One region of the Clostridium sp. DMHC 10 genome, then DNA from elsewhere that is predicted to be linked to it. Evidence: riboswitches for the same ligand, from Rfam matches in the RefSeq annotation. Region 1 holds a riboswitch; each other region holds the start of a gene.
What was found. Region 1 has a riboswitch for thiamine pyrophosphate ahead of thiC (phosphomethylpyrimidine synthase ThiC). Riboswitches for the same ligand answer to the same signal wherever they lie in the genome.
Positions count from the first base shown of each region.

Region 2: another riboswitch for thiamine pyrophosphate. It lies ahead of thiS (sulfur carrier protein ThiS); the one in region 1 lies ahead of thiC (phosphomethylpyrimidine synthase ThiC).
Region 3: another riboswitch for thiamine pyrophosphate. It lies ahead of thiT (energy-coupled thiamine transporter ThiT); the one in region 1 lies ahead of thiC (phosphomethylpyrimidine synthase ThiC).
Region 4: another riboswitch for thiamine pyrophosphate. It lies ahead of thiD (bifunctional hydroxymethylpyrimidine kinase/phosphomethylpyrimidine kinase); the one in region 1 lies ahead of thiC (phosphomethylpyrimidine synthase ThiC).

Region 1 is NZ_LGVB01000015.1:1,237,118-1,243,397, reverse strand. Features, by position in the region: gene AGR56_RS21650 (hypothetical protein) at 1-374, opposite strand, end outside; gene AGR56_RS21655 (DUF2161 family putative PD-(D/E)XK-type phosphodiesterase) at 1-10, opposite strand, end outside; gene thiC (phosphomethylpyrimidine synthase ThiC) at 778-2,091, opposite strand; TPP riboswitch at 2,186-2,293, opposite strand; gene AGR56_RS07855 (AMP-binding protein) at 2,506-3,636, shown strand; gene AGR56_RS21645 (hypothetical protein) at 3,623-4,033, shown strand; gene dltB (D-alanyl-lipoteichoic acid biosynthesis protein DltB) at 4,030-5,193, shown strand; gene dltC (D-alanine--poly(phosphoribitol) ligase subunit DltC) at 5,228-5,464, shown strand; gene dltD (D-alanyl-lipoteichoic acid biosynthesis protein DltD) at 5,466-6,280, shown strand, end outside.
Region 2 is NZ_LGVB01000015.1:1,424,489-1,430,768, reverse strand. Features, by position in the region: gene AGR56_RS08875 (HAD-IIIA family hydrolase) at 71-607, shown strand; gene AGR56_RS08870 (PEP/pyruvate-binding domain-containing protein) at 878-3,205, opposite strand; TPP riboswitch at 3,395-3,502, shown strand; gene thiS (sulfur carrier protein ThiS) at 3,615-3,809, shown strand; gene thiF (sulfur carrier protein ThiS adenylyltransferase ThiF) at 3,810-4,610, shown strand; gene AGR56_RS08855 (thiazole synthase) at 4,630-5,400, shown strand; partial or broken gene thiH (2-iminoacetate synthase ThiH) at 5,412-6,280, shown strand, end outside.
Region 3 is NZ_LGVB01000006.1:7,035-13,314, forward strand. Features, by position in the region: gene AGR56_RS00650 (amidohydrolase family protein) at 1-145, shown strand, start outside; gene AGR56_RS00655 (hypothetical protein) at 186-1,235, opposite strand; gene AGR56_RS00660 (MBOAT family O-acyltransferase) at 1,247-2,539, opposite strand; gene thiT (energy-coupled thiamine transporter ThiT) at 3,693-4,322, opposite strand; TPP riboswitch at 4,376-4,479, opposite strand; gene AGR56_RS00670 (methyl-accepting chemotaxis protein) at 4,556-6,280, opposite strand, start outside.
Region 4 is NZ_LGVB01000015.1:1,416,733-1,423,012, forward strand. Features, by position in the region: partial or broken gene AGR56_RS19460 (3-methyl-2-oxobutanoate hydroxymethyltransferase) at 1-147, opposite strand, end outside; gene AGR56_RS21685 (hypothetical protein) at 157-354, opposite strand; gene AGR56_RS08810 (hypothetical protein) at 359-742, opposite strand; gene thiE (thiamine phosphate synthase) at 1,153-1,785, opposite strand; gene thiM (hydroxyethylthiazole kinase) at 1,772-2,590, opposite strand; gene cytX (putative hydroxymethylpyrimidine transporter CytX) at 2,548-3,783, opposite strand; gene thiD (bifunctional hydroxymethylpyrimidine kinase/phosphomethylpyrimidine kinase) at 3,776-4,582, opposite strand; TPP riboswitch at 4,734-4,832, opposite strand; gene AGR56_RS08835 (type I phosphomannose isomerase catalytic subunit) at 4,950-5,939, opposite strand; gene AGR56_RS08840 (DUF2971 domain-containing protein) at 6,039-6,280, opposite strand, start outside.

The DNA of each region.
Region 1 (6,280 bases):
GATCTATCAAATGCCTTTGGCTCTATGACAACTTCAACAAAAGTTTTGCTGCTCTTAAAATTCACAAATATAAGTCCAAGTTCTAATCTCCTTATAAGATGACAAATATCCTTCCATTTTGAATCTACTTTCATCCTTTTTGGCTTTGGAACAGCTACATAAACTAGTTCGGAAATTTTCTGCCTTTTTACTGCTTGTGACAAGAGTTCTACAGTTAAATTCTTTTTCAGTTCAACTATAATAAGAAAATCATCTTTAATAGCCGTAACATCGCAGTCTTTAACCTCAGCCCTTACTGTATACCCCTGTTTTTCAAAGAAATCATGGATAGGCTTGTACAAATCTTCTTCTAGTATTTTTTCTTTATTTATCATAATTACACCTCATGATTAAAATATTATAAATCCCTCAACGTTTATTAGTAATTTTATCATAAAGGCTACTTAAGCAAAAATCAATTTTATTAAAATTCAATTGGTTACAAAAATTCACGCCAAAACTCCGTAGGTACGGAGGAATTTTTTCCTTGCACTACCGTAGGAGCGAAGTAATAGTGCTGAAGGAGCAATTTAAAAAGAATCCAATAAATCTTGGTAAAAAAATCATAAAATACTTAGATATTTCAATCTGTCTGAGCCAAAGGCGAGTATAAACATATACGGGGCTTGGGCTTGCCCATTATCCTTCTTGAACTCAAAGCAACCACTTTTTTTAAATAACCACTTAGATTTATGGATTCTTTTTAATGTGACGAAGCATTGTTACTTTGCATTTTTCTTAGTTATCATCTCTGAGTATGTTCACATTTTTTCCACTCATAACTTTATTCATATTTCTAACTGCACACATTTTTCCACACATGGTGCATGTATCAGGATCTTCCGGTGTCGATTCCTTCCTATATCTTATAGCTTTTTCAGGATCTATTGAAAGTTCAAAGGTAGCATTCCAATCCAACTTTTGTCTTGCTTCTGCCATCTTATCGTCCCACTCTCTTGCTCCATTAATGTTCTTTGCAATGTCAGCAGCATGCGCTGCTATTTTAGCTGCTATAATACCTTCCTTCATGTCATCTAAGTTAGGAAGCCTCAAATGCTCTGCTGGAGTAACATAGCACAGAAAATCTGCACCATTTGCAGCTGCAATTGCTCCCCCTATCGCACTCGTTATATGATCATAACCTGGAGCTATGTCCGTGACAATAGGTCCCAAAACATAAAAAGGCGCTCCATGGCACAATCTCTTCTCTATAATCATATTTGATTTTATTTCATTAATAGCCATATGACCAGGTCCTTCAATCATAACTTGTACATTTTTCTCCCAAGCTCTCTTAGTAAGTTCTCCAAGTGTAATAAGTTCCTTAATTTGACTCGGATCAGTGGAATCCTTTATACAACCGGGTCTACAAGCATCTCCAAGACTTATAGTAACATCATATTTAGCACATATTTCAAGAACCTCATCAAAATATTCATAGAATGGATTTTCCTTATTATTAAGCTCCATCCAGGCATATAATAGTGAACCGCCTCTTGAAACTATATTCATAACTCTACTATTTCTTTTAAAAACCTCAGCGGTTTCTTTGTTTATGCCTGCATGAATAGTCATAAAATCAACGCCATCTTCAGCCTGTTTTTCAACTACTCTAAGAAACTCCTCAGCTGTTATATCTTTTAATTCTTTATCATAAAATCCTACTGCATCATATATAGGAACAGTTCCTATCATTGCAGAAGAAATTTCTATAAGTTTTTTTCTAAATTCTTCTGTCTTTCCATAAGAACTTAAATCCATAATAGCTTCAGCTTTCATTTTTAATGCTGTTTTAACCTTTTTAAGTTCCATATCTACATTTGCACAATCTTTAGATATACCTAAGTTTACATTTATTTTAGTCTTAAGTCCTTCTCCAACACCTTCTGCGCTTAAAGATTTGTGATTTTTATTGGCAGGTATTACGATTTTTCCTTTTGCAATAAGATTCTTCAGCTTTTCAACGTCCATGCGCTCTTTCTCAGAGACAACTTTCATTTCCTCCGTAATTATATTTTTTCTGGCAGCATCCATTTGTGTTGTGTAATTCATAACATTTCTCCTTATCTCAATTTTATTTTTGAGTGCAGGCACATTAAAATTAAAAAAAGCTCACCCAATAAGGGTAAGCTTCTAAAATTCATAACATAATAATGCTCTGCTTCCCTACGGTAGTATTAACTACATCAAGTTCAAAGAGTTGGATTTCTCCTCTCAGCCTTCCTATGTTTATAAGGCACCTCTAGCAAAATACTATTTAATTTTAACATTATATTCTCTCTTTGTAAACTAATTTCCTGTTTTTGAATAATTAAAATCTGTTTTTCAATACAAGTACAAAACATTACGGAACTGATACAATTATGACATAATTGTATCATTTTTTCCTTAATATTGAAAATAAAACTTTATTGAAGTATAATAACTGTGTTTGCACAATTGTATCAATAGAAAGGATTGATTTTATTGAATTTAATTGATACTATAGACAAAGTTTGTATTGAGCATAGTGAAAGTATCTGCGAAATATACAGAAATTCAACTTTAACGTATGGTGAATTAAAAAAGCGTTCAGATGCACTCGCAAAGTATATAATATCAAACTATGGGGAAGACAAATCACCTATAGTTATTTACGGTCATAAAGAACATGAAATGCTGATTTCATTCTTAGCTTGCAGCAAATCCGGACATGCATATATTCCAATAGACACTACCTTTCCTAAAGACAGGATAAAAGATATTATTGAAAGTTCCAAACCAAAATTATTTATTAATATAGGAAACATTGATATTGATAACTTTCAAGGTAAAATACTATCACCAGAAAATTTAATTGATATCTTCAATAAATTTTCTGGTTTGAAACCAGCTAAAGCATTCTTTATTAAAGACAATGATGTTTATTATATGCTATATACTTCTGGAAGTACTGGTAAGCCTAAAGGTGTTCAAATTACTTATAAGGCTTTAAAAACATTTATTGAATGGTTTTTACCATATTGCAAAACTAGTGAAGATAAAAGCGTCTTTTTAAATCAAGTTTCTTATTCTTTTGACGTATCAGTAATAAGCATATATATTGGTCTCCTTCTCGGAAAAACATTATATGTAATAGATAAAAAAATGACTGCAAATTTCAAGGATCTATTTGAAAATTTAGCTATTTCTAAAGTAGCAATGTGGATATCTACTCCTTCATTTGCTGAAATGTGCGTTGTTGATAACAGTTTCAATAAAACTCTACTACCAAAACTTGAAAAGATGTTTTTTGCCGGTGAGGTTCTATCAAAAAAGCTTGTTTCAACCCTTTACGAAAGGTTTGGAGATATTTCCATAATCAATGGATACGGTCCAACAGAAGCCACAGTTTTAATAACTGCTATAGAAGTAAATAAAGATATGCTTCATAGTAAAGATTCTATCCCTATAGGATATGGTATGAGCAATTCGAAAGTAATACTGGTTGATGACACTGGAAAAGAAGTTAAGGAAGGTGAAAAAGGTGAGATATATGTAATAGGTGATAATGTAAGTATTGGCTATTACAATAATGAGAAAATGACGAAAAAGCACTTTTTTCATTACCCAAAGTGAAGCTGGTATTAAACATGGTTATAAAACTGGCGACTTAGCATACAAAAAAGATTGTGTATTTTACTACTGCGGAAGAAAAGATTTTCAAATAAAATTAAATGGATTTAGAATAGAATTAGAGGATGTTGAAAATAATCTAAGAAAGCTAGATTACATAAGCAATGCTATTGTTTTGCCTGTAAAACATGAAGATAAAGTAACATATATTGCAGCCTTTGTCACCCTAAACAAACATATTAACGAAAAGGAATTTAAAGTAGCTATGAAAATAAAAAATGATGTTGGCAAATTACTTCCTTCATATATGATTCCAAGAAAAATAAAAATACTAAATAAATTTCCAATCAACACAAATGGTAAAATAGATAGAAAATCTCTTCAGGAGGACTTAAAATGACGCCTTTTGAACACGGTATATTTTTCTATATTCTTTTTGTTTCTTTAGTCCCTGCTATAGTTCTTGGTCTTCTTAGTAAAAGGCTAAAGTATTATGGAACTTTTTTAAGTTTATTTATGGTATTTTTATTTATAGGAAACGATAAGAAACAGCTGATAAGTTTTGCAGCCTTCTACGTGTTTCAAGTAATATTAATTAAACTTTACTTGCTGATTAGAAGACAAACAAGCAATGCTTGGCTTATGCGTTTATTTGTTCTTCTTAGTATATTTCCTTTGTGCATAGTTAAATTCAGCCACTTTTTTACTTCTTCAACAATAGGTTTTATTGGTATTTCTTATATTACCTTTAGGACAGTCCAAGTAATTCTAGAAACACATGATGGACTAATAAAAGAAATCAAGTTAATCGATTTAACCTATTTTATTTTGTTCTTTCCGAGCATTAGTTCAGGTCCTATAGATAGAAGTAGAAGATTCGAAAAAGATATAAATAAAACTCTTACTAGACAAGAATACGTTGATTATATGGGAGCTGGCATTTTCAATATTTTTAAAGGGATTGGATACAAATTTATTTTGTCCAATTTAATTTATAATTACTGGCTTTCAAAAATACCTTTATCCTTTAGCATAAGCCATGTACTTCAATGCATGTATGCATATAGTTTATACCTTTTCTTTGATTTTGCAGGATACAGCTCAATGGCTATTGGCACTGGATATTTTCTTGGTATTAGGCTTCCAGAAAACTTTAATATGCCATTCTTGAGTAAAAGCATGAAAGAATTTTGGGATAGATGGCATATGTCATTATCATTTTGGTTTAGGGATTTTATTTACACAAGGTTTGTAATGACTTCTATGAAACATAGATGGTTTAAAAGTAGATATACATCCTCATATTTAGGATTTATGATTACAATGCTTACTATGGGAATATGGCATGGAACCTACTCTCATTATATAATTTATGGATTTTACGAAGGCATCTTACTTGTTTTAACCGACTATTATCAACGAAAAAGCAAGTTTTATAAAATTCATAAAAAAGAAAAATGGTTTATGGCTTTGTCAATCTTTATAACATTTAATATAGCTTGCTTTGGATTACTGATATTTTCGGGATATTTAAGTACTTACTTACAAAATTTGAGATAGTAAATTTACAAGAATTAAATTGGAGGGATTTTAAATGAAAGAAAAAGTATTAGAAATTCTTGAACAAATATGCGGCACCGATGAGGTGAGAAATGACCTTAATTTAAACTTATTTGATGATGGCTTATTAGATTCACTTGGTGTTATAGAGCTTTTATTAGCTATTGAGGATAAATTAAAGATATCAATACAACCAACAGAAGTAACCCGTGAACAAATTTCAACTCCTAAGAAAATAATAGATTACCTAAACTCTAAAAAAGGTGAATAGCATGCGCAAATTAAGATCATTTATTATAGCTAGCATAATCATAATCATATCTGTATTTTTTGTAAACATATTATTCCAAAAAATTATAAAAGATAATCTTTCAATTTGCTTTATAAGATTATATAATGACATAAAAAATGAAAGTACATTTATTCAAAAAACTGAAACAGATAAAAAGAATGTGTTTATGCTTTATGGTTCTTCTGAACTTGGCAATACAGAATTAACAGAAAATCCAATTAAATATTTTCCAAAAAAAGGAGCAAATTTCATCGTTTCTCCTATAGGAAAAGGATATATGCAAGATTTATCACATGTCATAAAGTTTTTAGCTAATCCAGCTTTAAAAGGGAAAAAAGTTGGTTTTATAGTATCACTACAGTGGTTTTTGGACAAAAACGGTACACCAACCGATAACTTTCAAATGAATTTTTCTGAACTTCAATTTTATGAGGCTATGAAAAATAATTCAATTTCTAGTGATTTAAAAAAGCAAATATGCAGGAGGGTATACTCACTTATATCAAATAACTCATTTTACTCTGACGCAGCTACATATGCGAAACTTTACAGCAGCAATACTTTAACATCTAAGATTAAATTTACCTTACTTAAACCTTATTTTGATTTAAAATGCTCTTTACTTAAATTTTCTAACACTATAAAACTATTAAAGTTGGAAAAAAACTACAATGCTAAGTATAATGTAAAACTACCTAACTTAACCACAATAGATGAAAAAAAAGATCTTGAGGATGCAGAAAAACTTGGAAGTAAGCTAGCCAATAATAATTCATTTTATATATTAAATTCTTA
Region 2 (6,280 bases), 190 kb from region 1:
AAATATAATTGATCATTTTTCTATGTAAAAATAGATAGTTTAAAAATATGCTAATAATGAGGTTGCGGTTATGGGAAATAAAATTAAAGCGGTATTTATTGATAGAGATGGAACTATGGGAGGAGGCAGCGAAGTAATTTATCCTGGTGACTTTAAGTTATATTCATTTACAAGAGAGGCTTTTAAAATACTTAAACGTCATAAAGTTAAAATTTTTGCATTTACTAATCAACCTGGAATTTCACTTGGAAAAGCTACAATGGGGAGTTTTGTAGAGGAGTTGTTAGGTTTTGGATTGGATAATGCATATATATGCCCTCATAGTCCTAAAGAACATTGTAATTGTAGAAAACCTGAAGCAGGATTACTTTTAAAAGCATCAACTGAATACAAATTGGATTTTTCAGAATGTATGGTGATTGGTGATAGATTAAGTGATATGCAGGCAGCTGAAAAGGTAGATTCACATAAAATATTAGTAAGAACTGGTGTTGGAATTAATTCTTTAAAAGCAAACAAAAAGCATGAAGAAAACATGCAAATTGATTATTTAGCTAAAAATCTTTTGGATGCTGTAAAATGGATGGTAGTAGAAAACTACCTTTAGAGCAGAGTACAAAGTACAGATGACAGAGTACGGTGAAGGATGATTTTTCTACGCTATCGCTTCAAAAAATCTAAAACTTAATGCTTGCGCATGACATAAAATATAGTGTTCAGCGCAGCTGATACTATTAAGTTCTAAGATTTACCTAAGAGAAGCGAAAGGTAAATCCACCTTCACTGTACTTTGTACTCTGTGATTTGTACTCTGAGTCAAAAACAAATTTATCAGGATATATTTGTTTTTGACTTTACGTGTTTCAAGTTGCAAACTTCATCTAATTATAGTGACTTGTTTATTAGCACAATCTATTTTTAGGAGATTTGCAGTAGACCATTTCTTATATAGAGTTTCACCAGCACCTATAATTGCAGGAATGCCGAGTTCACCAGCTCTGATTGCCATATGAGAATTTATTCCACCATACATTGTGATAAATCCAGCAATGTCATGCAAAAATATCCAATCATATCCTGGATCTGCATTAGGAATCATTAGTATGCTATTTTTAAGATTTTCTCTAGAATTATCTATATTTTTAATTTTTGATATCACTGACTTTTGCGTAATAAAATTAGGTTCTGATTTTGGAACATGAAACGCTAAAATGTCATCACAATTTACTATAAGTGAAGGAAGTATAACTTGTTTTGTAATTTTATATGTTTTTTTACCTTCGCTTATACTATTAGCTAGAGTTAATTTTATATTTTTATTCGATGAATATAATTCATTTATGCAATTAATATTTGCGTATGAACAGTCTTCAACTGTAAAATCATTTTTCGAACCAAGCTGTTTAAATAGTGAAAGGGCATCACTTAAATTATGAGTAAATATAAATTTTGAATATTCTCTAAATTCTATAGAACTTTTAATAAAATCAAATAATTCTATACAATTGCAATTTAAATTATACTTTTTTAATAGTTTATTTATTTTAGATATTTGATTTGAAGATAACTGAAAATTTGTATTATTATAATTTTTGCTATTATTTGAAGTATTCCAATCAAAATATAATTCAGGATTTTCATCATATCGCAAAGAAAGAATATCATATGTTCCTGGTCTTAAATGGCCATATTTATTTAAAAATTCTTGTTTACTTATATGATTAAAGTCATATCTAATTTTAGAACCTACAGTATTAAGTGATTTCATAAAACCTTGATATTCATATTGGGACAAAATTCCATTATTAACAATAGAATTTAGTAATTCCATGGCTATAAATCCACATCGTGCTAATCCTGCAAATGGTAGAGCACCATATATACTACAATCTTTAAGTAACCAATATATTTTAGAGATTATGTCTAAATTGCTATTGTAAATTAATTCTCTACGTTTTTTTAATTCCATAATTTTTTTTATATCATTTTTCCATAGTTGATCACTTCCGCTTATAATGTTATTGGTTAGCTTTTGAAGACTATCACTTAATTCCTTACATTCATTCTCATTAAATCCTTTACATAAGAGATCATTAAGCTTTTTTTCTGTATCAAATGTGTAGCATGAGAATACTATTTTAAATTCTATTTTATCATGGTAGTTAGGAAATTTTATAAGCGAGTTTATATAATAGTTAACCAGTTTTTCACACAAGTTTTTTGACAAATTCGCTGGTAAAAATGAGTTGAAGCTTATTCGCAAGTCTATATACGGTAGTCCGTAAAAATCCATTAATAATGGAAAACCTATAACATTCTTATATCCATATTTATTTCTTTGATATGCCCAAATTTCATCTGTAATAATTTTTTTATAAAGGGATAATGCTAATGGTTTGGGTCTAATACCTATGATTTCAGCAGGATTCCAATCAGCCATTACACCATAAATAGTTTTATCTCCGTATAAATAAGGATGTCTTGAATTCAGTTGAGATATTTTTTGTCTTAATTCGTAAATAAATTTCTTGTTTTTATTATTCTGATTAGTTAAGCTTACAATAAGAGGTCTTACTTGAAAAAGGTATAAATTATAAGTGGCATCGAATGCAAATTCAATATCCAGTGAATCTGTAGAAAACAAAGTTTCAAGTTCTTTAATTAAATTTATAATTTTAAGAAGATTTTTATCTATATTAGGAACTATTTTTGAATATTTGTAATAATAAAATGTTTTTAAGTTATTAGTTTTACCAGCGGTGACTGAATCTGTAGCATATGTGTAATCATCATAGTTTATAACTATATAGTCACCACAAGAATTAGGATCTTTACTAAAAGCAACACCACTCATTTTTACATTTTTTAGCATAGGTTGAATGAAAAATTGATCTTTTAAATTTAAATATTTATAAGATTTTATAACTTTCAAAATTGCGGTGCATATTTGATTTTCACCAATGACGTTAGGTACTGAGAGAAAGCAACCGGCTAATGAATGGATTGAATTATCTTCAGATATGGAACTGCTTCTTACTATTAAAGGAATATCAATCCAATTCTTTTCTTTTACTAAATCAATTATTTTTTGACTATTGTTAATCCATTCACTTACTGTTAAACGTATTTGAGGAATAATTTTAGCGTTAGTAATAACTTTAGATAAATGTTCAAGTGTTTCAGATTTTGTACCAAAACTAATCATATTATTTCCTCCTTTAATGTTGAATGATTTTTATTTTTATATTATGTGTGATTGTAATTGTTATACAAATATTAACACATTATAATTTATGATACAATATTCTAAAATATTGTAGTAATGTTTCGTGTTTCACTTTATATATATTTGCAATTTTTTTCTTAATGTGATAAATTAAAAAGGTAAAATTTAATATTTTAACTGGGGAGCCTGTAGACAGGCTGAGAGTGGAATGTGATTCCAGACCCTCATAACCTGATTTGGATAATGCCAACGTAGGGAGAGTAGGTAGTTCATATTTAACATGAAATTCTGCGCAGAGTTTGTGTATTTATAATATGAAAGTAGTAGATTATGAGGGAAACAGTTTTGTTTCTCTTTTTTTATTTCCAAAAATAAGTGAGGTGGTACTTTGTTAGTAAATGGTAAAGAAATTAATTTTAAAGAAGGTATTACTGTTACACAATTATTAAATGAAATTAATGTTGACAAAGATAGAGTAGTTGTAGAAGTAGACATGGAAATAGTAGATAGAAATGAATATGATAAAAAAATGCTGTGTACATCCTCAAAAGTAGAAGTAATAAGATTTGTTGGGGGCGGCTAAGTGAAAATTTGCGTGAATGAAAAATTGAAGGACATTCCTTATGAAACTATGCTTTTTAGTCTTAAGAATGAAATAAAAGAAGATGCTGATGTTATTGTTTATAATGGTTTCATAATGAAAAATGACATTAAGCTTAAAGATGGAGATTGCATAGTATTTATAAAAAAAGGTGAAATTCCAAGTAAAGATGAAATGGAAGCGCAGCTTATGGCAAGACACACCCCTGAGGTTCATAATAAAATTAAAAAGTTTTCTATAGGGATTGCAGGACTTGGAGGACTTGGTTCAAATGCTGCTGTGTCACTTGCAAGAGTTGGAGTAGGAAAACTTTTATTAGTGGATTTTGATGTGGTTGAACCGAGCAATTTAAATAGGCAGCAGTATTTTATAAAGCACATTGGAATGAAGAAAGTAGAGGCCTTAAAGGAAGTAATATCTTGGTGCAATCCATTTGTAGAAGTAGATACGTTGGATACATTTATAAATAAAAATAATGCAGTAGATATTTTTAAAAATGTGGATATAATTATTGAAGCTTTTGATAATCCAGTTTCTAAAGCAGTACTTACAAATGCGGTGCTTACAAAGATGAGAGATAAGAAAATTATATGTGCTTCTGGCATGGCGGGATATTTTTCAAGTAATACAATACGAACAAAAAAGGTAAATAAAAATTTCTACTTGGTTGGTGATATGGAAAATGAAGCTAAACCAGGCGTAGGACTTATGGCACCAAGAGTATCTATTGCAGCAAATCATGAGGCAAATGCAGTGCTCAGAATAATAATGAATGAAGAATGAAAACGGAGGTTTTTAATAAATGGATGAACTTATTATAGGTGGAACTAAGCTTAAAAATAGGCTTTTTATTGGCACAGGAAAGCTTAGTTCAAATGAAATAATTCCGGAAATTATGAAAAAGTCAAATGCAGAAGTTATAACCGTTGCACTTAGAAGGGTAGATACAACTTCGGCAGAAAGTGATAATATACTTAATTTTGTAAATAAGAATTTAATACTTTTGCCAAATACATCGGGGGCTAGAAATGCAGAAGAAGCAATAAGGCTTGCTAGAATTGCAAAGGCAGCAGGATGTGGAAATTGGATTAAAATAGAAGTTATCTCAGATAATAAATACTTACTTCCAGATAATTATGAAACTATAAAGGCAACAGAAGCACTTGCAAAGGAGGGATTTGTAGTACTTCCATATATAAATCCTGATTTAATGGATGCTAGAAGACTTGTGAATATAGGTGCAGCTGCTGTAATGCCACTGGGAGCGCCTATTGGCACCAATAGAGGACTTAGAACTAAGGAAATGATAAAAATTTTAATAGAAGAAATAAATGAAGTGCCTATAGTTGTTGATGCAGGAATCGGTAAACCATCAGATGCAGCACTTGCTATGGAAATGGGAGCTGATGCTGTTCTCGTAAACACAGCTATAGCAACAGCTGATAATCCTGTTTTAATGGCAGAAGCATTTTCGCTTGCAGTTGAAGCAGGAAGAAAAGCATACACAGCGAAACTTGGTGCTGAAAGAGAATATGCTGAAGCTTCATCACCACTTACAGGATTTTTAAGATAGAAGGTGAGAAAATGAGTTTTTATGAAAAATTACAACAATATAAGAATTTTAACTTTGAAGATTTTTTTCTAGAGTAAAGGACAATGATATAGAAAATATTTTATGTAAGGATAACTTAGATGAAATGGATTTTTTAAGGCTTTTATCTCCAGCAGCAGAAAGGTATCTAGAGCCTTTAGCACAAAAGGCCAGAAAATTGTCCTTAAGAAATTTTGGGAAGACAGTTGTACTGTACACACCAATGTATATTGCAAACTATTGTGTAAATGGATGTGCATACTGTGGTTATAATGTAAGAAATAAAATAGCGAGAAAACAGCTTACCTTTGAAGAAATTGAGAAAGAAGCTAAAGCTATACACGAATCTGGCATGAGAAATATAATAGTTTTAACAGGAGAATCAAAGGTTCATACACCAGTATCATATATAAGAGATGCTATAAAAATATTAAAGAAATACTTCAGCTCTATATGTATAGAAATATATCCTCTAGAAGTTGAGGAATACAGGGAACTTGTTGATGCAGGAGCAGACAGTCTTACAATTTATCAGGAAACTTATAATGAAGAAAAATACGATAAAGTTCATTTAAGTGGACCTAAAAAGAATTTTAAATTTAGACTTGATGCACCTGAAAGAGTGTGTAAGGCAGGAATTCGCTCTATAGGAACAGGAGCACTTTTAGGACTGTACAAATGGAGAAGTGAAGCATTTTTTACAGGACTTCATGCAGCATATATACAAGATAAGTTTCCAAGTGTTGAAATGTCAATGTCTGCACCAAGAATAAGACCTCATGCAGGAAGCTTTAATGACATATATGAGGTAAACGATAAAAATATTGTACAAGTTATTTTAGCATATAAGTTGTTTTTGCCA
Region 3 (6,280 bases), on a different contig from region 1:
TTTAGGAGTTGATGCTGATTTTGGTACTCTTGGAACTGGAAAAACTGCTGACTTTATTGTATTAAACGAAAATCCTCTTCTTAACATTGATACTTTAATGAATGTTGCTGAAGTTTATAAGGATGGTAAAAAAATAATATTTTAATTTTCAAATAAGAAATGAGTTACACTCTAATGAATGTAACTCATTTCTTATCATTTTTGTATAAAATCGAAGCCGCCTGTGATTTTTTATAATCCAAATTCCACTGCTTATATTTGCTGTCATTGCGATGATTTACAAGCTTAAAGTTTTCTTTTAAAAATGCACCAAAATCTTTAGTAACCTTATCAGCTCCCCATATATTTAAATGACTGGAGTTGTTCATATCATTTTTAAAATCAAAGTTTATTGCTTTTAACTTATCCTCATCATTGTAATCTACAACTGGAATATTATTCTTTTGGGCAATTTCCTTCACCTTATTAACCATCTTCTGCGGATCTTGCACCCAATTTTTCATTTCTTTTACGCTTTGGTAATCATAAGGAGTATCAATAAAAACTAGTTTAAATCCTTCAGACTTGGATAATTCAATAATTTTGTTTAAGTATTCTCCCGTTTTAGCCGGTATTTCTGATGTTTCAGAAGTTTTTACCACCTTTGAATTATTTTTTCCATACCTAAGAGTTCCAGCCTCAAAACCTTTCTCATAATAGTATTTAGAGGCATCATAATTTATGTCATCTGAAGTTAGTTCTTTCCATCTTTCATGATACTCTAGTATTGGAAATATATAACTAATTCTTGTCTTAAATGGTATGCAATTTTCAATAGCATCAAGCTTATTACGAGAAAATTTCATATTATCAAGTACATTTCTTATATAACCTTCATCACCATATTCATCTGTCAATCCTAAATAGTAAAGATCAACTACCACTATAGGATTTTTATGAACTTTTAAAACTTCCTTTAATAAATAATATGTAACATCTATAGGCTGACCACCTGTTGCATAATTATAACTTGTTATTCCATATTGATGCCATAAAACATTTGGATCAATACCGCCATTCATATGGCTTGACCCCATTAACACTACATCGTAGCTATCATTAGTGTTCTTGTATAATCCATCAATTAATTTACCTCTTTGACTTGTTTTTACCACAAATATAGAATTTACAATAATCATAATAAAAATCAATAATACAACAAAAGTTAAACCTTTTATAATTACTTTTTTAACCACAGGTATTCCTCCTAAAATTGAAAATATATAAACTGCTGAGGATTGTATTCAGGTCCATAAACTCCAAATATTATTATAATTACCACAATCGCTAAATATACAGACCATCTTGCTGCTATGTTTTTATCCTTCAGTTCTTTGTATAAAATATTCTTCCTCTGTAAAAAGTTCACTGCAAGAATTACAGCTATACCAAGCAAAGAAATGATAAACTCTTTATAAGTAAGTCCTAAATTATAAAGAGAACCATCTGTAAATACCCAAGGATTAAAATAAAACATATTTTTTATTAACTTAACAGCTGTTGAAAGGGTATTAGCTTTAAAAAATATCCATGCAAAGTCCACAAGTATAAAAGTTATTAAAACTTGAGAACATTTATACCAAATAGCCTGATCATTAATTTTTAATTTTTGTACCACTTTATTTTTTAATGGCTCTAAAATCTTTTCTACAACTTGATAAACTCCATGTAAAGTTCCCCAAACTATAAAATTTAAAGCAGCTCCATGCCATAGTCCACTAACAATAAATACAATCATAATATTTCTATAATTTTTTATTTTACTGCACCTATTGCCACCAAGTGGTATATAAAGATAATCCTTGAACCATGAGCAAAGTGTAATATGCCATCTCCTCCAAAATTCTCTCACTGATTTTGAAAAATATGGTCTTTCAAAATTTCTTGTAAGCTCAAAACCTAAAACTCTTGCTACTCCTATTGCCATATCTGAATATCCTGAAAAATCGCAATAAATTTGAAATGTAAAGAATATAGATGCAATAACTACATTGAATCCCTTATAAGTATCCGGATTAGAAAACACTGTATCTACTAATTTACTTAACCTATCTGCAACTACTAATTTTTGAAAAAGACCCCACAAAATTAAAAGTAACCCACTTTTTACTTTTTCATAATTAAATGAATGTTTTGCTTCAAATTGACTAAGCATATGTTTTGCTCTTTCTATAGGTCCTGCAAGCAATTGAGGAAAAAATGCTATAAACAGTGCATACTTGGCCAAATTTTTTTCTGCTTTTATTTTCCTTCTATACACATCTATAATATATCCTACTGCCTCAAAGGTATAAAATGATATGCCTACAGGTAATGCAAGTCCTAATTTAGGCATATTTATATAAATATGCACTGAAGCAAGTGCTTGCTTGGCAATATCCATAAAAAAATCATAATATTTGAACAAAAATAAGAACCCTATATTACATAAAATACTTCCTATTAAAACACTTTTTTTTACTTTTTCACTTTGCTTTTTATCCGATGCTTCAATAAGCAATCCACTTAAATAACTGATAAATGTTGTTCCCAAAAGTAATATGATATATTTAGGATGAGACGTTTGAAGGTAAAAGTAATAGCTTGATATAAGAATCCATATCCATCTTACTTTATGTGGTATTATGTAGTAAACAGTAGTTACTAAAAAAAGAATACTAAAAACTCTAATGAATTAAATTGCAAATTAAACACCTAATTTCTACATCAATATTTAAATTATGACTTTTTATGGTTTAAAAATTTTATCCTATGTAGCCCAATATTATTTTATTTTATATTTATGAATTAAAGATTACATAATTAATAACAAATTGATAACAAACTGATAACAAATTGATAACACAATTCTTAGCTTACCACTTTAAAAATTAAAAATCAACTGCTTATATAACTTCTATAATTGATTTAAAACACAGCTTACAGCTTATATTGGGACCTATACTTTTGGCAAAAGTAAAGGCATCTATAGTTTTAACTTTGATGCTTTATTAGGCAAGCCTAAAAATCTAAAATTTAGTAGCAAAACTTGAAAATCCAAGATACCTAATTATAAAATAAAAATAATACTCATCTTTATTCTGTATTAAGCTCAGGAAATATTGATGGTTGTGCTTCCTTTTCAATAGATGAAAATGAGGACTATCTATTCACTGCTGCATTGTAGCTCCTGATAATAATTATATATGCATAAAATTTTTATAAAGCATTGTCAAGCATTTTTGAAAATGTCCCAAAAAGTTTTAATTATTAGCACCAGCTTTTGCTGGTGCTTTATTGATGGTATAAAACTATTTTAAGGTATGACATGATATAGCTATTAAATTCTATTGCCTAACCATGTTTACAGTGCATTTTTCGTAGAGAAACGGAGAAAAATTTTCCTTGCTTTTTAGCTCTGCGAAGGAACATCATTGAAGGAATAGTTTAAATAAAATTTTATAAATCTTAGTGGCAAATTGTTAAAAGCTTTAGAGATTTCAATCTGTTTGAGCATTTTTTCAGCTAGTTATTGAAAGCTCTTAAGATTTTAACAATTTGACGCTTAGATTTATTAATTTTATTTAATATTCCAAGATGATGTTTCTTCGCAATATTTTTTAAATCATGATTTAACAATTTTTAGTGCGATTGCCCCTTTTATTTATAAACGGTTAAACCGCATGATTTTTTACAGCTATAGAATACAATTGTTTTACTGGAAGTACAGCCATAATTACAAGGCATATTGCTCCTTCAATTGCTAGGAAACCACCATTTACTAAAAATGAATATACAACTGGTGATTGTCCCTTAGGAGCATAACTTCCAAAGAACACTACCCCAGAAATAAAGTGACATATAAATCGTCCAAAAACAGCAACTATAGTTGCAACAATTTTTTTATCTTTAAAATATCCTGCGAGTCCAAGTGCCATAAATGGAAGTGGGTAATCAAATAAAACCTGTACAGGTTGAAGAATATAAGGATCCATTATAAGTGTAATAATTCCGTAAAGAAAGCCCGTTAAAAATCCAACTTCAGGACCATAGAAAAGTGCCATTAAAAGAATTGGTATCATACTTCCTAACGTTACGCTTCCCCCTTGTGGAAGATGATAAATTCTAAATACTTTAAGCACAGTTGCAAGAGCTAAAGCTATACCTATTTGCGCTATCATGTGAGTATCAAGTTTTACCTTTCTCACCTTTATAGCCACTACTACAAGTATTATTAAAGCAAGAAGTGCTGCGAGCGATGTCGGGTGTTTTAATATTTCCTCCATATTTTTTGAAAAAGACATAAAAAAAACCTCCTAAAATTCGTGCTTAGGAAGACCTTTCGAAAACAATCGTTATATTACAATAATTGCTTCCCTACGCTGGTATTATCCAGATCAGGTATAAGGGTTATAAAGCAAAACTTTATATCTCAGCCTAAAGGCACCCCTAGCACTTTATTAATTCATATTATATTATACTCTTTTTTGTATTATTTTAAAGCACCATTTTTTTAAGACTTTTCTATTTTAAATTTTTACTTACAAAACATCTTAAAGCCTGCTGCCATTGCACTTAATTCTTCTGCACTAGCCGAAAGATTTTCAATTACTCTTGATTGTTCCTCTGCTGCTTTTGCTACTTCCGTGGTGTCATTAGCAGTATTTTTTGCTGTCTCAGCAATAGAAGATGTAAGTTCTACTATAAGCTTAGAATTATTAACTTCATCCTCCGTTATATCTACTGTATTGTCAACTGCTTTGGTTATATCTTGAACGGATTTTATTATGTCTTTAAAGGATTCATCAGTTTTGCTTACAGCTATAACGCCATTAAGTACAGTTTTCTTTCCGATTGCAGCTGATTTAACTGCCTTATCTATTTGCTCAACCATCTCAATTATAAGATTACTTATTTCACTAGCATTTGAGCTTGTCTGCTCTGACAAATTTCTTACTTCTTCAGCTACTACTGCAAAACCCTTACCATGTTCTCCTGCACGTGCAGCCTCTATTGCGGCATTTAATGCTAATAAATTTGTTTGAGAAGACACAGCATTAATTGTGTCTACAATACCTCCAACCTGCTGTGACAATTTATGCAGCACATTTAATATATTTTCAGTTTCAGTTGTAAATTTGCTTATATCCTTAATTGTCATAACTGTGTTTTCAAGTTTTATTCTTCCCTCTTCCGCCGTTTTTCTAGTATAATCAGAATTTTTCTTTGATTCTAAAGCCTTATCCTCCGCAACTTTTACAAGGTTTGATAATTCATTAATAGCCTTAGAGGTTTTAACAACTAGCTCGTTTTGTTCATCAGCATTGTTTGATACCTCCTGCATACTTGAATTAACTTGCTGATTCGACGCACTTATTTCTTCACTTGAAGCAGAAAGTTCTTCTGAAGAAGCTGCAAAGTTTCCTGCACTTTCCCTTATCTTGCTTATTATCTCAGACTGATTTTTAATCATTTTATTGAAATTTTCTCCTAATGCCTGAAGCTCATCCCCAGTATTTATGTCGGCTTTAACTGTAAGATCCCCATTTCCTGCTGTATTCATAAGTCCCATCAACTTCTTTATTGGAGCTATTATCCCCTTATTAGTTATTCTCAAAGCAAGTAAAACGCATATTACAGCAGCTACAATAGCTATTACTACTGTTCCAATTTGAATTAGTTTTAAGGTCTCCATACTTTCATTGTAATTAGCTACAGCAACCACTGACCAACCATTTACGGATTCAAAATAAACCCTCTCTTTACCCTTTTCATCAGTATACGTCCCAAAACCACTCTTACCACTTTTCATTTTAGCTACAAGTGCTTTTAATTGAAGATTTGGAGTATTAGATAAATTTTGTATAAAATTTTTAGTCTTATCTGGACTATACAGGATAATCCCTGTTTTATCGATCATGTACACATAACCTTTTTTACCTATTTTTATATTTGAAACATATTTTGATATATCCTGAAACTTTATTGTACCTATTACAGTTCCAACTATGTGATTGCCTTGTTTTAAAGGATACGCAATAGCAATTACATTTTCACCAGTAATTTCGGATATTTTTAATTCACTTCTTGATGGCATGCCATGCAGCGCATCTTTTATATAACCATCCCTATTAAGAACAATCTTTGCGTTTCTAATATCATTATTAACTATCTCCTGACCATTAATATCTGTTACAGCAAGCATTTCTATTTCGTCTCCATTTTGATTTTCTAAAGCTGCAAGATATTCATAAACCGAGTC
Region 4 (6,280 bases), 180 kb from region 1:
CTTAAAAGCATTCTTCATAATTTCTGCAAGCTTAGCTGGTACACATTCAAGTACTATAGCAAAAGCCCCTGCTGCTTCAATTTTTTTTGCATCCTCTATGAGTTCTTTAGCTCTGGCTTCACTTTTTCCTTAGTTTCCTTTGATTTTCTAAAAGTATCAACTGTATTTTTCATCATTTCTGCCTCCTAAAAAATTAATGACCCTTCCATAATCTTTTTCTTTGTTCTTTTCCAAAGCTAAATACAATAACTGTCTTGAAAGTTCCTTATAAAGCTCGCAATGCTTCTTTGGTATAACTTCAAGATGATACAATGATTTTTTATCTGCATCTATTATAAATGCAGTATTTGCCAATTTTTCAATAAAAAGTTTTTAAAGTCTGTAGGTACTCTTTATCTCCTTCAATTGAAAAATAAGCACTATTTAACTGTCTATAGGTATTGTATTTATCTGAAAATGGAAACATAGGATGGATTGAATATCCGAAGGCACCTTTATTTTTTATATCAGAAAAGATATTAGATGATAAACTTCCACTGGTATGAATAATAAGTTTATCATTTATTTTTACATTTTTTATACTTTGCCAAATCTTTTTAATTTCATCGTCAGGAGTAGTTATAAATAATGCGTCACTCTCAATTACAATATTTTGCAATTTATCATACGCCTTTGAGTTTGTAAACTCTGCTGCATGTTCTGCAGAATTGTAACTTTTGCTATAACATCTACTTAATTTCACATTATTTACATAAAAATACTTTTCCTATCTCATTTAAAAGATCCAAGAAAAATATAAAATACAATTAAAAAAATTCTAAGGTGAAGTTCCGTTTGGATACTTCCCATCCTAAAAATAACATAACACAAATTCTTCATATATACAATAATATCTATTACTTTTATATACTTTACATACAAAATATGTTATAATTATTTAAACTGAACATTCGGTACTAAATCTAAGGAGATGATAAAAAATTAATGAATAAACCAAATGCACGTGAAAGAATTTTACAAGCAGCAGTTAAAATATTTGCAGAAAAAAGCTGAGAATTTACCAAGTCGCATGAAAAACGTTTATTACGAGTTTGGCGAAAAAAATGCAGACTTAGTAAGAGTAATTTTTATAGATTCTCTAAAAAGAACAAGTTACTTCGTAATATTTCTAACAGCTGCTTTTAAATTCTCTGCTGCTTTTCTAATATCCTTTTTCCCTAGTATTGCTGAAACAACAGAAATCCCAGCAATTCCTGTATCTGAAAGTTTATCTACATTTTCTTCACTTACACCACCAATTGCAACAACCGGGATATCAACTTTTTGTACTATTTCCTTTAAGGTTTCTATACTTACGTCTTCCGCATCATTTTTAGTTCCTGTTGGGAAAATTGCCCCTACTCCAAGATAATCAGCACCATCCTTTTGTGCCTTTAAAGCTTCTTCTACATTATGAGCTGAAACCCCAAGTATTTTATCCGTACCAATTATCTTTCTTGCAATATCACAAGGCATATCACTTTGTCCTACATGAATACCAGCTGCATCAACTGCTAATGCTATATCTAATCTATCATCAATTATAAGTGGTACATTGTATTTATCCGTAACTTTTTTAACATTTATTGCAGTATTGTAAAAATCCATAGTCGAAAGATTTTTTTCCCTTAATTGCACAAGTGTAGAACCACCAAGTATGGCCTGCTCCACAGCCTTTTCTAACTCAATATTGCAAAGCAGACTTCTCTCTGTTACAAGATATAGACTATAATCAATTTTCTTCATTAACCTTGCCCCTTTTCACAAAATCTTCACCCGAAATATTAAAAACTTCATCTATAAGTTTTACTCTGAAGCTTCCGCTGCCTTCATTCTTTGTAAGTTTTTCATGTGCCTTCTCTCCAGACATACTCATAGTTAAAATTCCTGCAGCAGCTGCCAACAGATAATTTTTAGTTACGCCACAGTATGTACCAACAAGCGATGTAGTCATGCATCCTGTTCCGGTAACAGTTGTAAGCATCTTAGTTCCATTTTTAAGAACTATAACTTTATTTCCATCAGACACATAATCATCTACTCCAGTAATTGCAGCAACTGTGCTTAGACGTTTAGCGCAGGTTTTTGCTATTTCCTTTGCATCATCTGTAAGAGTTTCTTCTGAATCAACACCCTTTGAAACTGCCTTCATACCGCATAATATTTTGATTTCTGCTAAATTGCCTCTAATTACAGCAAACTTAATTTCCTTTATAAGTCTTAAAGCAGTTTCCTTTCTATATGGTGTTGCTCCTACTCCAACAGGATCTAATACCACTGGAATTCCAATTTTATTTGCTCTTTTACCGGCCTTTATCATAGCTTCTATGGTTCTACTATTTAATGTACCAATATTAATCACAAGACTTGAAGCTATAGAAACCATATCCTCTACTTCATTTTCATCGTCTGCCATTACTGGTGAACCGCCGACAGCTAAAACTATATTTGCACAGTCATTTACTGTAACATAGTTAGTTATATGATGTACAAGAGGTTTCTTCTCCTTTACGCTGCATAAAAGTTCTTTGAGTTTTTCATTAATTTCCATTTGTTTATATACCTCCAACTAATAAAATATAGTATTCCTGTTATCACCATGCTTGGAAGTGTTGCACCAAATATAAAATCTAACTTAATAAATAAGTAATAAGTTGCTACTCCAATTACCCATACTATAGCTGAACCTATGTTTAATAGCAGTTTATCCTCTATTTTCGTCTGCTTTTTTATTATGAAATAATCTGTTAAAAGCACTGCAAATAATGGAGCAAAAACTGAACCTATTGCATAAAGAAAGCTCGTATAATTGTCCATGTTAACTAATAATGATGCTGCTGTTCCTATTATTGTTATAACTATAGCCGCAGCCTTTTCATTAAACCTTGGCATTATATTTAAAAATGTAACTCCAGCTGAATATGCATCCATAAATGTGGTTGTTACTGTTGAAAGCACAACAATTCCAAAAGCCGATATTCCAAGATTTGCAGCAAGCATCATAGCCGAAGGATCAGGATTTTTTGAAACAATTGCTGCTCCAAGACCTATAATGAACATCCACGAACTTCCAACAAAATATCCTAAAAGGCTGCCAAAAGCACCGTCTTTTTCATTTTCTGCAAATCTTGTATAATCTGCAACCATAGGAAGCCATGAAACAGGCATTGCTATTACAAGTTCAAGAGCACTTCCAAAAGACATATTGGTACCTACTGGTTTTGAAAAAAGCTTGCCACTTCTAAAAACAACCCATCCAAGTACAAGTGTAAGTGCAAACAAAAGCACTACTGCTAAAGTGTTAATCTTTTTAAATCCAGTCATTCCAAAAGCTATGACCAATATAATAAGCACTGCTGTAAATACACTCCACAGAGGAATATTATTTATGGACCACATTGTTTTACTTATTAAATTTAAAGACTGAGCACATGAATTTATCATAACTGCTGTCCATCCAAGAAGCTGAAGCACATTTAATATTGAAAACAAATATGTACCATACAAGCCAAACGATATTCTTGTAGAAGTAATTGCAGGAACCTTTTCACGAGTACCGATTATACCTGCAAATATAAATATTGCTGTACCAATAAGGTGTCCAAGTATTATTGCAATTAACCCTTTTTTAAAACCTAAAGCTGCTATTGATCCCCCCGTTAAAATTTCAGCTATAGAAATAGCAGCACCACACCATAAAAGTGCAAAGTCCCAAAAATACATTTTCTCTTTAGTTTTACTCATAGTTCAATCCAGCCTTTTTATATAATTCATAAAAATGATTAGTTGGTCCTGAGCCATGTCCTATAGCAAGTGAATGTTCTATGGCAGTTGTTATGTACTTTTTAGCATTTTTTACAGCTTCCTTTATGTTCATTCCAAGTGCTAAATTTGATGCTATAGAAGAAGAAAGCGTACAACCTGTTCCATGAGTATTTTTTGTGTTAATCCTTTGATTTTCTAAATAAACAAATTCTTTTCCATCATATAAAACATCTGTAGCATCCCCTGTTAAATGTCCCCCTTTTACAAGTACATTCTTAGGTCCCATGTTATACATTATTTTTGCTGCTTTCTCCATATCCCCCATAGTTTTAATTTTAATACTAGCTATTATTTCTGCCTCTGGTATATTAGGAGTTACAACTGATACAATTGGTATAAGTTCTTTTATAAGCGTCTCAACAGAATTTGGGTTCATAAGTGAATATCCTGATTTTGATACCATAACAGGGTCCAAAACAACATTTTGTGGTTTATACTTTCTTAGTCTCTCAGAAACCACCTTTATACCCTCAATTTCAGATATCATGCCTATTTTTATTGCATCAACTTCAATATCATCAAAAATAGCATCAATTTGCTTTCCTATAATATCTGGACTTATATTCTGGACATCAATAACTTCCTTGGTATTTTGAGCTGTGACTGCGGCTATTACACTCATTCCAAAAACTCCATGAGCAGAAAAGGTTTTTAAATCTGCTTGAATGCCTGCACCGCCGCTAGAATCAGATCCTGCAATTGTTAATACTTTTTTCATAGGTAAACTCCTCCTATATTCTTCTTGTATCTCGGAGGGAAATGAAATTAGAAATGACATTGAATACATTTCAATTTAGATACATTCTTAATGAAATTATCCAAATAAAAAATGCTTACTTTTTAGGTAAGCATTTATTTCAAATAAAAATACATAAATTCACTTTGCTCCCTACGGTAGTTTTAACTACTTCAAGTTCAAAGGGTCAGGTTTTAACCTTCTCAACCAAATGGTTCCCCCGCAATACAATAATTTATTAAATTTTAAAATACGACTTAATTATATACACAAATATATAAAATTGTAAAGCTTTATTCAAAATTTCACATTAAAATTTAAATACAATCTGATAACACTTCTGAATTTTTTAATATCTTATCTCTCTGAGTATTTCTTTTTGAACCTTTTCAACATCAGGAACATAGCTCTTTAAAAGTTTCATGCTTCCTTTAAATGTGTAACTTCCTGTAGCTGCGGGTATTAAAATACTATCTCCATATTTTATATTTTCACTTTCGTTGTTATTTTCTCCATATAAAAGTTGTCCTTTCCCATCAACACATGTGAATATATAAAATCTCTCTTCATCACTTTTTTCTGTAAGTTCATCTTTAAAATCATATAATTCAAGTGAAAAATCTCTTCCAAGACAAAGATAAGTTTTTTCATATCCATCTTTTTTAACTTTTATTCCTTCACTTTTTTTACCACGAAGGCTTAAATCTATTACATCAAGAGCTTTTTTAACATGTATTTCTCTACCCCTATTATAATCAGAAACCCTATAAGTAGTATCACTATTCTGCTGAATTTCTGCTATTATAACTCCCTCACCTATAGCATGAATCATACCACTTCTTACAAGGTATACATCTCCCTTTTTAACCGGAATTTTATTCATGTATTCATCTAGTTCATCTTTTTCAAGAGCCTCTTTAAGTTGTTCTTTAGTACAGTTTCCCTTTGTTCCAACGACTAAATTAGCACCTTCAAAAGCCTCAACAACATACCAAACCTCAGTTTTTCCCATGTCGCCCTCAACTCTTTTGGCATACTCGTCATTAGGATGAACTTGAACAGAAAGCTTATCTTTAGCATTTATTAATTTTATAAGAAGCGGAAACCAATCTGGACTTATCTTTGTTCCTATAAGCCTGCTTCCTTCTTCCTTTATCAAAACATCAAGCCTTTTACCTTTAAATTCACCATTCGCTACAATACTCGTTCCATTTTTATGGCAAGCAACATCCCAACTTTCGCCTATATTGCCATCTGGGAGATTATCTCTAAATTGTTCTAAGTCCCTTCCGCCCCATATTTTCTCATAGTATAAATTTTCGAATTTTAATGGATACACAACAAAATCCTCCTTATAATATGCCTGTTATTTTAAATTTTTAATAAAATTATTTAAAGTATATTTGCTTATATAAACCATATTATAAGTTGTATACATTTATTTATCAATACATATGCTTTTAAAATTAAATAATTTAGTATTTGTTTTCTCTAACTTATATATAGGACAATTTATAGAATTATGAGCTAATTTCTTTATGAGCTCTACATTTTTACTGCTGCAATTTAGTCCCAAATATAGTGCACTTGGTTTTATTGGAAATTTAACATTTTTACGTATTTGCTTATCTTTGAGTATTATTCTCCATTCTTTTTCATAATTCCAGCTTATATGTTTTA